2 regions of the Desemzia sp. C1 genome follow, and region 1 is predicted to be linked to the other one. Evidence: a T-box and tRNA genes for the amino acid it is inferred to sense, from the RefSeq annotation. Region 1 holds a T-box; the other holds one or more tRNA genes.
The links. The T-box of region 1 lies ahead of leuS (leucine--tRNA ligase). A T-box ahead of a tRNA ligase gene usually reads a tRNA of that ligase, here a tRNA-Leu.
Positions count from the first base shown of each region.

Region 2: it has a tRNA-Leu gene. The T-box ahead of leuS (leucine--tRNA ligase) is inferred to sense a tRNA for this amino acid. The anticodon was not compared.

Region 1 is NZ_JAJIZP010000003.1:1,776,680-1,781,616, reverse strand. It holds gene leuS (leucine--tRNA ligase) at 1-2,250, opposite strand, end outside; T-box leader at 2,324-2,552, opposite strand; gene LMF32_RS09110 (acyl-CoA thioesterase) at 2,796-3,242, shown strand; gene LMF32_RS09105 (DUF72 domain-containing protein) at 3,271-4,107, shown strand; gene LMF32_RS09100 (glycosyl-4,4'-diaponeurosporenoate acyltransferase) at 4,169-4,717, opposite strand; gene LMF32_RS09095 (glycosyltransferase) at 4,734-4,937, opposite strand, start outside.
Region 2 is NZ_JAJIZP010000003.1:337,401-342,337, forward strand. It holds gene LMF32_RS02030 (AEC family transporter) at 485-1,402, shown strand; gene LMF32_RS02035 (FAD-dependent oxidoreductase) at 1,463-2,809, opposite strand; tRNA gene LMF32_RS02040 (tRNA-Leu) at 3,007-3,090, opposite strand; gene LMF32_RS02045 (ISLre2 family transposase) at 3,309-4,718, opposite strand; gene pyrE (orotate phosphoribosyltransferase) at 4,845-4,937, opposite strand, start outside.

The DNA of each region.
Region 1 (4,937 bases):
TTGGAAGACAACTTCGATTTCGTCTTTTTCCAAATATTTTTCATCGTATACAGGCCATGCCTCGTATGAAATCCCTTCTGTTGAACCAGTCGCTCTCTGCCATAACTCTTCTCCTACGTGAGGTGCAATTGGAGCCAGCATTTGGATCAATCCTTTGATGTATCCAACAGGGAGAGCTTCAGCTTTATACGCTTCATTAACAAATACCATCAACTGAGAAATAGCAGTGTTAAAGCGCAAAGCTTCAAAATCTTCTGTGACTTTTTTCACGGTTTGATGATACACAACGTCTAGTTTTCCATCGTTGAAGTTAGTAATGCGGTCACGCAATTTATCTTCTTCATCAATGATCAAACGCCATACACGGTCTAAGAACTTGCGGCTTCCCTCAAGTCCATTTTCACTCCATGCAATAGAAGCATCTAATGGTCCCATGAACATTTCATAAACACGCAATGTATCTGCGCCGTATTCTTCTACTACATCATCCGGATTAACAACATTTCCTTTTGATTTAGACATTTTCTCGTTGTTTTCTCCCAGGATCATTCCTTGGTTGAACAGTTTTTGGTACGGTTCTTTAGTTGGCACTACACCGATATCGTATAAGAATTTGTGCCAGAAGCGTGCGTACAGCAAATGCAATACAGCATGCTCTGCTCCACCAATATAAATATCCACTGGAAGCCATTGTTTTAGTTTTTCAGGATCAGCTAATTGCTCTGTGTTATGCGGATCGATATAACGCAAGTGGTACCATGAACTACCCGCCCATTGCGGCATTGTATTCGTATCGCGTTTTCCTTTTTTACCGGTTTCTGGATCGACAACATTCACCCACTCTGTAATATTGGCAAGTGGAGACTCACCTGTTCCGCTCGGCTTGATTTCTGTCGTAACAGGCAGAATCAATGGCAATTCATTTTCCGGAATAGTAGTAGTTGTACCGTCTTCCCAATGAATAACAGGAATTGGCTCTCCCCAGTAACGTTGTCGAGCAAATAACCAGTCACGCAAGCGATACGTCGTTTCTTTTTTACCGATTCCTTTTTCTTCCAACCAAGCATTCATTTTCTCGATAGCTTCTTCTTTTCCAAGACCATCTAAGAATTCTGAATTGATGTGGATGCCGTCTTCTGTAAAAGCTTCTTTTGAAATGTCGCCGCCTTCTAAGACCGGAAGGATGTCTAAATCAAATTTCGTTGCAAATTCCCAGTCGCGTTGATCATGTGCAGGAACGGCCATGATAGCGCCAGTTCCATAGGAAGCTAATACATAGTCTGCGATCCAGATTGGAATCTCTTTTCCGTTTACCGGATTGATGGCATAAGCTCCTGTAAATACTCCTGATTTGTCTTTGTTTAAATCTGTACGGTCCAAATCACTTTTCAGACTGCTGTCTTTGATGTAGGCTTCAACAGCTTCTTTTTGCTCTGGTGTAGTGATTTTTTCAACCAAATCTGACTCTGGAGCCAAAACAGCATACGTTGCTCCAAAAAGTGTATCCGGTCTAGTAGTAAAAACAGTAAACTCTTCAGTAGAATCTTTTACGCTAAAAGTGACATTTGCCCCAACAGATTTTCCGATCCAATTGCGTTGCATGTCCTTGATGTTTTCTGGCCAGTCTACTAATTCCAGATCTTCTAGTAAACGATCTGCATAAGCAGTGATTTTCAACATCCATTGTTTCATGGGTTTACGGTAGACCGGATGTCCACCACGTTCACTTTTACCGTCAATAACTTCTTCATTCGCCAAAACGGTTCCTAATGCAGGACACCAGTTTACAGCTACTTCAGCTTCATAAGCCAAGCCTTTTTCGTATAATTTTGTAAAAATCCATTGAGTCCATTTGTAATATTCTGGATCGGTTGTATTGATTTCTCGATCCCAGTCTAAACTGAATCCAAGAGATTGGATTTGACGTTTGAAGGTTTGGATATTTTTAGCTGTAAATTCTGCCGGGTCGTTTCCTGTATCTAAAGCATACTGTTCAGCTGGCAACCCAAATGCGTCCCATCCCATTGGATGCAATACATTGTATCCTTGCGCACGTTTCATTCGAGAAAGAATGTCGGTTGCAGTATACCCTTCCGGATGTCCTACATGCAGTCCTGAACCTGACGGGTAAGGAAACATGTCCATTGCGTAAAAATTATTTTTATCTGATTCTTCTGTTGCACGGAATGTTTTGTTTTCATCCCAGTACTGTTGCCATCTTTTTTCAATAGTCTTATGATTGAAACTCATGATTGTTTGCTCCTTCTTAAAAAAAATTATAAAAAAAAACGCCCTAAAACACAAAGTCGTTTCCTTCTCTGTGCTTTAGGACGAACTCAAATTCTCAGTCGTGGTACCACCTAATTTTGCTGCTTAAAACTTAAAACAGCCTCATCATATCCTTAACGCGGATGAAACGTCTTTGCTTACTTGGGTTCTTTCTCAGCAAAGCGACTCCAAAGGCGAGTTCAAAATGTGTCTTTATGCATTTGCACCACCCATGCACTCTCTAAAAAAGGGACATTTCTACTATTCCTTATCACTGTCTTTTAACTATTAGTTTTATTCTAACAAATTACTCCACCAGAATCAACGCTTTTTTAAGAGGGATGACTTTCTCTGCCCTCCTTATCTCAAGTTCGTTAAAGAATTTTTAACAACAGCAAAAGGTGTTATCTTTATTTAAAGTAGAATGATTGCCAAAACCTCCTAAAATACCCTATTATAGAGAAAGACGCTCAACTTAAAGACCTTTGATAAAAAGTTGACGGAATATCTGGAAATGAGGAACAACAATGGAAAATCAGTATCAATTATATGAACACAAAGCGCAATACTATGAAACAGATCAAATGGGCATTATTCATCATTCCAATTATATCCGCTGGTTCGAGGAAGCGAGAACTGATCTAATGGATCAGATTGGATTTGGGTACGATCAAATGGAGAAACGCGGAATTATTGTTCCTGTGCTTAGTGTAAATTGCGAATACAAGTCCATGGTCCGGTACAATGATCATGTTTATATCATTCCAAAAATTGAAGTATTCAATGGCATTCGTTTACAGATTTCTTATCGCGTTATCGACAAACAAACGAATGAACTGCGGGGTGTCGGCGAAAGCAAACACTGTTTTTTAAGCGGGACAAATCGGCCTGTTTCTTTAAAGAAAATAGACCCCGAATTATTTGAACTTTTTGATCGCTATACTGGAAAAGATTTCGGTTCATTAGAGCAATGATTCATCATTGCAATTAGGAGGCAAGCCAATGATCACTATCGGTCTGACTGGATGGAACGACCATCCTTTGATTGAAGTAAATCGAAAAACAAAACTGGAAGACTACGCTAGTCATTTTCCTTTTGTGGAGATGGACACTAGCTTTTATGCCATCCCTCCAGAAAAAAACATACTCAGCTGGCATCAAAGAGTACCTGAATCTTTCCAGTTTATTCCTAAAGCTTATCAGGCTATGACTCAACATAAAAACTGGTTCGATGATTTTCCCAGTGAAGAAGCGATGTTCTCAGCTTTTTTGAATCGTTTCACACCTTTATTGGAAGAGAATCATGTGAAAGCTTTTTTGTTTCAATTTCCGCCTTACTTTGGTTGCACAACTGTAAACAAAGAGTATTTAAAAAAGATCAGAAATTGGATGAAAGATGCTCCAATAGCAATCGAATTTCGCAATTCTAGTTGGTACAGTGAGAAAAATAAAGAAGCTACTCTCACCTTTTTAACTCAGCATCACTTTATCCATACAGTAGTGGATCAGCCGCAAACACCAAACAACAGTGTTCCTTTAGTTGTAAAAAGTACTCATCCAGAGTTGACGCTTTTACGACTCCATGGAAGGAATTTTGAAGGTTGGCAAGGCAGCAATGTCCGCAACTGGCGAGAAGAAAGAACACTTTATGAATACAGCACAAAAGAACTCCAACAGCTCGCTGACATAGCTTTAACACTGGAAAAAGAAAGTCGTGAAGTCGCCGTTATTTTCAACAACAATTCCGGCGGCCATGCTGCGAAAAATGCAAAAGAATTGCAGTCCATCTTAGGCATCGACTTTTCTGGGTTAGCTCCTCAACAACTGAATTTATTTTGATCCTTCTACACCTAAAAGACTCCTTTTTGATGAGAAATCCATCAAAAAGGAGCCTTTTAGGTTACTCTCTCACCCATTTGTGTTTACGAGACAACTTATGAGGCATACGCTGGTTTACTTCTGACCGCTCAGCTTTTCTCCGTACCATTCTTTCTAACCGCGGGCGGTTATACCGTTGAACAAAAATAAGAGGCAAATTGAATAATACCGCATAACCAATCATGATCCATCCTGCCCAAGCCGGATTCCAAAAAAAGAATAAACCAGCCGGCGGAATCATAGCCCAGTGAGCCAGTTCGGCACGTCTGGTTTCAAGAGCAAACTTTTCCAGACTAGCCATATCAAAACCCTTTAGATGGGTCTTATCGAACCCTTCTTTAGTGATTTTAGTACCGTCAGGCAAGTAGGGTTTCCATGATCGAACTCGAAACACTTCTTGCCAGATTTCACCTTCTTTTTCCCAATCTCTAGTCCGGAACCAGTACGCTTTTTCGGCCAAAAATCGTTCAGGGACTCGTCGAGCCAACCAAGAAACAGACAAATGAATACTGTACCAAGCAAAAATGTCTACCGCTATCGTCAGCCAATTTGGTAAATGAATGAACTGCATTCTCCCTCCTCCTTAACTAAACTTTCAACTTTCTGCCCTTCCAAGTGACCGTTTTGAAAATGTGTGTCTGAATCATTGACCAGCTAAAAAGCACAATGAAAAAAAAGAAAAGGAAAGGATACCCTATCAATACTGAAAAACGGAACTGACCTACCCTGTCTGCAAACACCTTCAATTGGATCAAATAAAAAAGATAAATCGCTACCCCAAAAAACATGGT
Region 2 (4,937 bases), 1.4 Mb from region 1:
ATCTCATCTATGTTATTGGATTCATTGGCTAGACGTAATAAACCTCCAAACCCAACTCCATAACCTTTGGCGGATTATTATTCACTCTACTTAATCAAAAGGAGGGGACTGTCATTAATCTTTTGAGTTTCTACTCCAAAAAGAAAGGTTAAGGTGATCCAACTATCTCGTCTGGCTGTACGTTAACAGCTGAAAGATTGGTAACATAGGAAATTGAATTCAATAAACTAACCAGAAGAGCAGATTATTATTCTGCTCTTCTTTTATTTCTTGTACAGTTAGACAGTCTTTTTTAATGCATCAAATAAGATATTTTATGCCTCACAGCTATAAATACTTTTCAAAACCAATACTTGTTCTGTTCTTCTTTTATACTATTTTCTAAGCCAGATAAATAAATGAATTCCCTTTTTTATTTTGCCAATGACCCGTATACTAGTACTAATAGTGTTTTATTTCAGATTAAGAAAGGAATTTTAATTAGATGAATATTTCCGCTATTATTGTTGGACAAATGAGCATTATGTTTCTGCTGATCTTTTTTGGCTATTTTTTAATGAAAAAAAATATTTTAAATGATGATGGTACTCAGCAAATTGCTAATATGCTGACTAAGTACATAACGCCTATCATTTTGATCAATGCATTTACACAAGATTTTGAATCTAACCAAATGGGTTTGTTGATAATGACAATGGGTGTATCTTTCCTGTTGCTCTCTTCAAGAGCTTTTTTAAATCATTTCTTGTTAAAAAAAGAACAACGGATCGATAAATTTGCTGCTACTTTTTCCAATTCAAACTTCATGGGAATTCCTTTGGTGATGTCTGTTTTGGGTTATGAAGGTGTCTTCTTTATGACTGGTTTTATGGTAGTTTCCATTACTTTTCAATGGACTTATGGTATCTATACCGTTACTGGAGATAAACGAATGGTGCAGTTAAAGAATGCTTTGCTTAACCCAGCTTTTATCGGGTTGTATGTCGGCTTATTTTTCTATCTGACTCAAATCCCTTTGCCTTTCGTTTTATCAGAAGCGTTTAATGATTTAAGTTCACTAAATACTCCTTTAGCCATGATTTTATTAGGTAGTTACATCGCTAAGAGCAATCTGATTGATATCTTCAATTCAAAAGCGGCTTATTGGACCACGTTCTTGAGATTGATCCTTTATCCTTTAGTAGGAATGTTTATATTATGGATATTGCCAATCGATAATTATTTGATTTTAATGGTTCTGACGATTGCTTCTGCCGCACCTTCAGCCATCAATACTGCTCTCTTTTCTCAAATTTATGGCGGGAATTATGAGTACGGGGCTAGAATCGTTGTTTTATCCACGCTACTATCCATCATCACTCTTCCTATGACTTTGACGATTTCGAATATGTTGTTTTCTTGAGTATAAAAAATAGCGTTAAACTGATTCAAATCAGTTTAACGCTATTTTTGTGTTTATTTTTTACAGTTTCTCGTTATCAAAGTTACCGTCTAAAGCTTTTTGCGCTAGAACGTTCAAGTAGTTCCATGGGCGGTTGAATCCTGGTTGAAAGAAGAAATCAGCAAACTCTAATTGCTCTAATGTCCAGCCAGAAGAAATCGCTACAGAAATTACATTGATTGAAGCTGTCACATCGTAAGTCGACATCAATTGTGCCCCTACGATACGGTGACTTTCTTTTTCGAAGTGAATCTTCATCATTACTTTTTCGTCATCGATAAATGTAGGACGAATGTTTTCCACTACGAATGTACTTTCTACTTCAGCATCAATTGAATCTTGATCAATATCTTTTACACCTGTAGAAGCTAACTTGTAATCAAACAACGTTAATCCTGAAGTTCCAGAAACTTCCGGCATTTTAACTTTTTTCTCCATAATGTTCTTAGCTGCAATCACACCTTGGCGACGAGCGTTTGAAGCTAAAGCAATCAATTTAGAACCATGGTTTGGAGCAAATGGAATCTTAGTCGCGTCTCCCATTGCATAGATGTCTTTTGCAGACGTTTCTAAATACTCGTCAACTACTACTGTTCCGTCTTGATTCAATTCAACGATGCCTTGCAACCATTTTGTATTTGGACGAACACCTACAGCCATAATTACTGTATCTGCTTCGTATTCACCTTTATCTGTAATGACTTTAGTAACAGTTCCGTTTTCTCCAATAACTTCTTTAACCATTTCACTTGTACGGACAGTCAATCCATTTTGTTCCATATTTTCGTTTAATACATCTACAAATTCTTTATCTAAATAAGTGTTCAATACTCGATCAAGAGAATCAATGACCGTTGTTTCGATACCTGCTTTAGTAAAGGCTTCAGCAACCTCAATACCAATGTATCCTCCACCTACAACAACAGCTTTTTTCGAGTGATTCATGCGGTTTTTAACTTTTTCAGCCCAGTTACGGCCACGTACGTAGAAAATATTGTCTAAGTCAGTACCAGGAATAGGAATACGAACTGGCATTGCACCTGGAGAGATGATCAATTTGTCATAACTTTCTTCAGTTTCTCCATCGGTTGTTTTTACCGTAATCGTTTTAGCTTCTGGATTGATCCCAACAACATCACTATTCATATGTACGTTAACGTTTTGCTCGATATATGAATCTTCTGTTGCATAGTGTAAGCTATCAAGAGATTCTGCGATCCCTTCTAAATAACTTTGGATTCCACAAGACAAGAACGATGCTGTGTCTCCACGTTCGTACAAATGCAATTCAGCGTCTGGTTGTTCTTTTATCAATGTCTGAATGGCTTCATAACCAGCATGTGATGTTCCTACGACAATAACTTTCATTTAAAATGCCCCCAATAATAATTTTTTATTACAAAGTGTACCATATCACTAATCTGAATTTTTATAAAATGATATGCATATAAAATTATTAGTGGAAAATTAAAAATAAACGAATTAAACGTTGGTATATAAACAAAAAAAGCCCCTTTAATTAGCTATTAGACTAATTAATAGGACCTATCAGTTCCGTATATATATGCGGCTGAGAAGAGTCGAACTTCCACGGGAGATTCTCCCACTGGCCCCTCAAGCCAGCGCGTCTACCATTCCGCCACAACCGCATGTCACAACACTGATTATTTTACCAGTGTTGCAAAAAATTGTAAAGGCATCCTGATAAACGGTTTGTGTCAAGTTTTTCTCGAGCGTCCTATTACTCCGCTAGTTTAGGCACTCTATTTTTGTACACTTGTCAGCTACCGCACGGCTCCACCGTTTGCTGGCCCATCTTATGGAAGAACGTTCCTAAAACCAGGAACCTTCTCCCATAAGACAGGAATTAACGAAAACTTTTAATTAATTGTCCTATTGCTGATGAACGAGAGGCATATAATGGAATCGTCCCATTCTTTGCACCAACTGATTGCCGTGTTTTCTCATGCAATAACGACGATAAACGAACCGTTTGTTTCAACTTGCGTTGTTGCCGAGTACTTCTATTTTGCTGATGAAGATAGGCTTCGCGTAAGGTGTGATTGAACATGCCTTGTTTTACTTTTACCATAGCTTCACAGCCTTCTGCGCTCCAATGCATCCCACGTTTTTTCATTCGAAAAGAAATATGCCGTTGATTCGACTCCATTGCGCCTAAACCTCTTGCGTCCTTCGGCACTTGTTCTGCTTTTTCACGCCAGTCGAAAATCCGATCCCAATTCCGTAATACGTATGTTCTGAACGTATTCAATTTTTCCACTGCCGGTGTCTCGTCTAATGTACTTTCATACGTATCCAACCAAATAGTTAATTCATCTAAATCATGCGTTTTTAATGCTTGACGGACATGCTGTTTAAAAACGTTAGTTTGCGATCCAAACGCGCGGTTTAAGCCTTGGAAGACATGATAAGAGTCTAGTTGATTTAAAACAGGATAGTTCGATTGAGAAAAAGCTTCTTGGAATTTGTCTGCGGTATACCCTTGTCCACCGTCACTATTGGTAATGATTTGAGCTTGCTGCAACGAATAACGGCTCGCTGTAAAGGCTTGAACTTCTGCCCAAAAACCAGCGGTTTTTTTAGTCGTCATGATGGCTTTGGGTTCTTTTAAAGAGACGCGCTTTCCGTTTTTCTCCCAGCCTTCGTAAAGGATGGCATGACGAACTTCTAAGCTTTTTTTCTTTTCTGTCCCACGTACAAAAACCCCATCCGCTTCGGCGTAAAAATAGTCCACCTTTTTTCCTTCGGGCAACTCCGTGGCTTCTTCTAGTTCCAATACATTTTCTTCATCCTCACGTGATTGTGCTGCTCCAACGCGTTTAAGAAGACTGCCGACTGTTTGATGACTCAGCGTAATGGCCGTCCATTCGTTTAGAATAGCTGCGGTATCTCGATAAGTAGCTTTACTCACCAACTCTGACACTTTTACTTCTACTAGTGGGCTATGGCGTTGATATTTTCGAATGCCTAACCATTCATCTAGTGGATAATGGTTCTGATTATTAGTATCCACCATTAGCGTACGCCGGTACCGAACGGGACCGAAAATAAATTGAACCGTTTTCCAATCTGCTCGTTTTACTTTCCAACCTTCACGTTGTTTTTCCTCTTTGATCACTTCGTTGAAGTTCGACAAAATCTGACCCATTAACTGAGCGAACACATCATACATGTAGACTTGAATAGCTTCCTCTGTATCTATTAAATTGCTTGAATCCTTTATTATTTGATAAACCTTTGATATAATCTTATCCATAAGAAGGCCTCTTTCATTTATGTATTTGCCGTGCAAAGCATACATTTATGATAAAGTGCCTTCTTTCTTTTTTCCAGTAAAATTATTGGCTCTCGAGAACTATTTTACACATACGATAAACGTTTTTTAAGCTCTTCCCCATTCAGCTGGATCATCTCGCCATTCGTTCAACAACATTTTGTCTTCAGATTTGATAATCCCTTTTTCAACGGCTGCTTT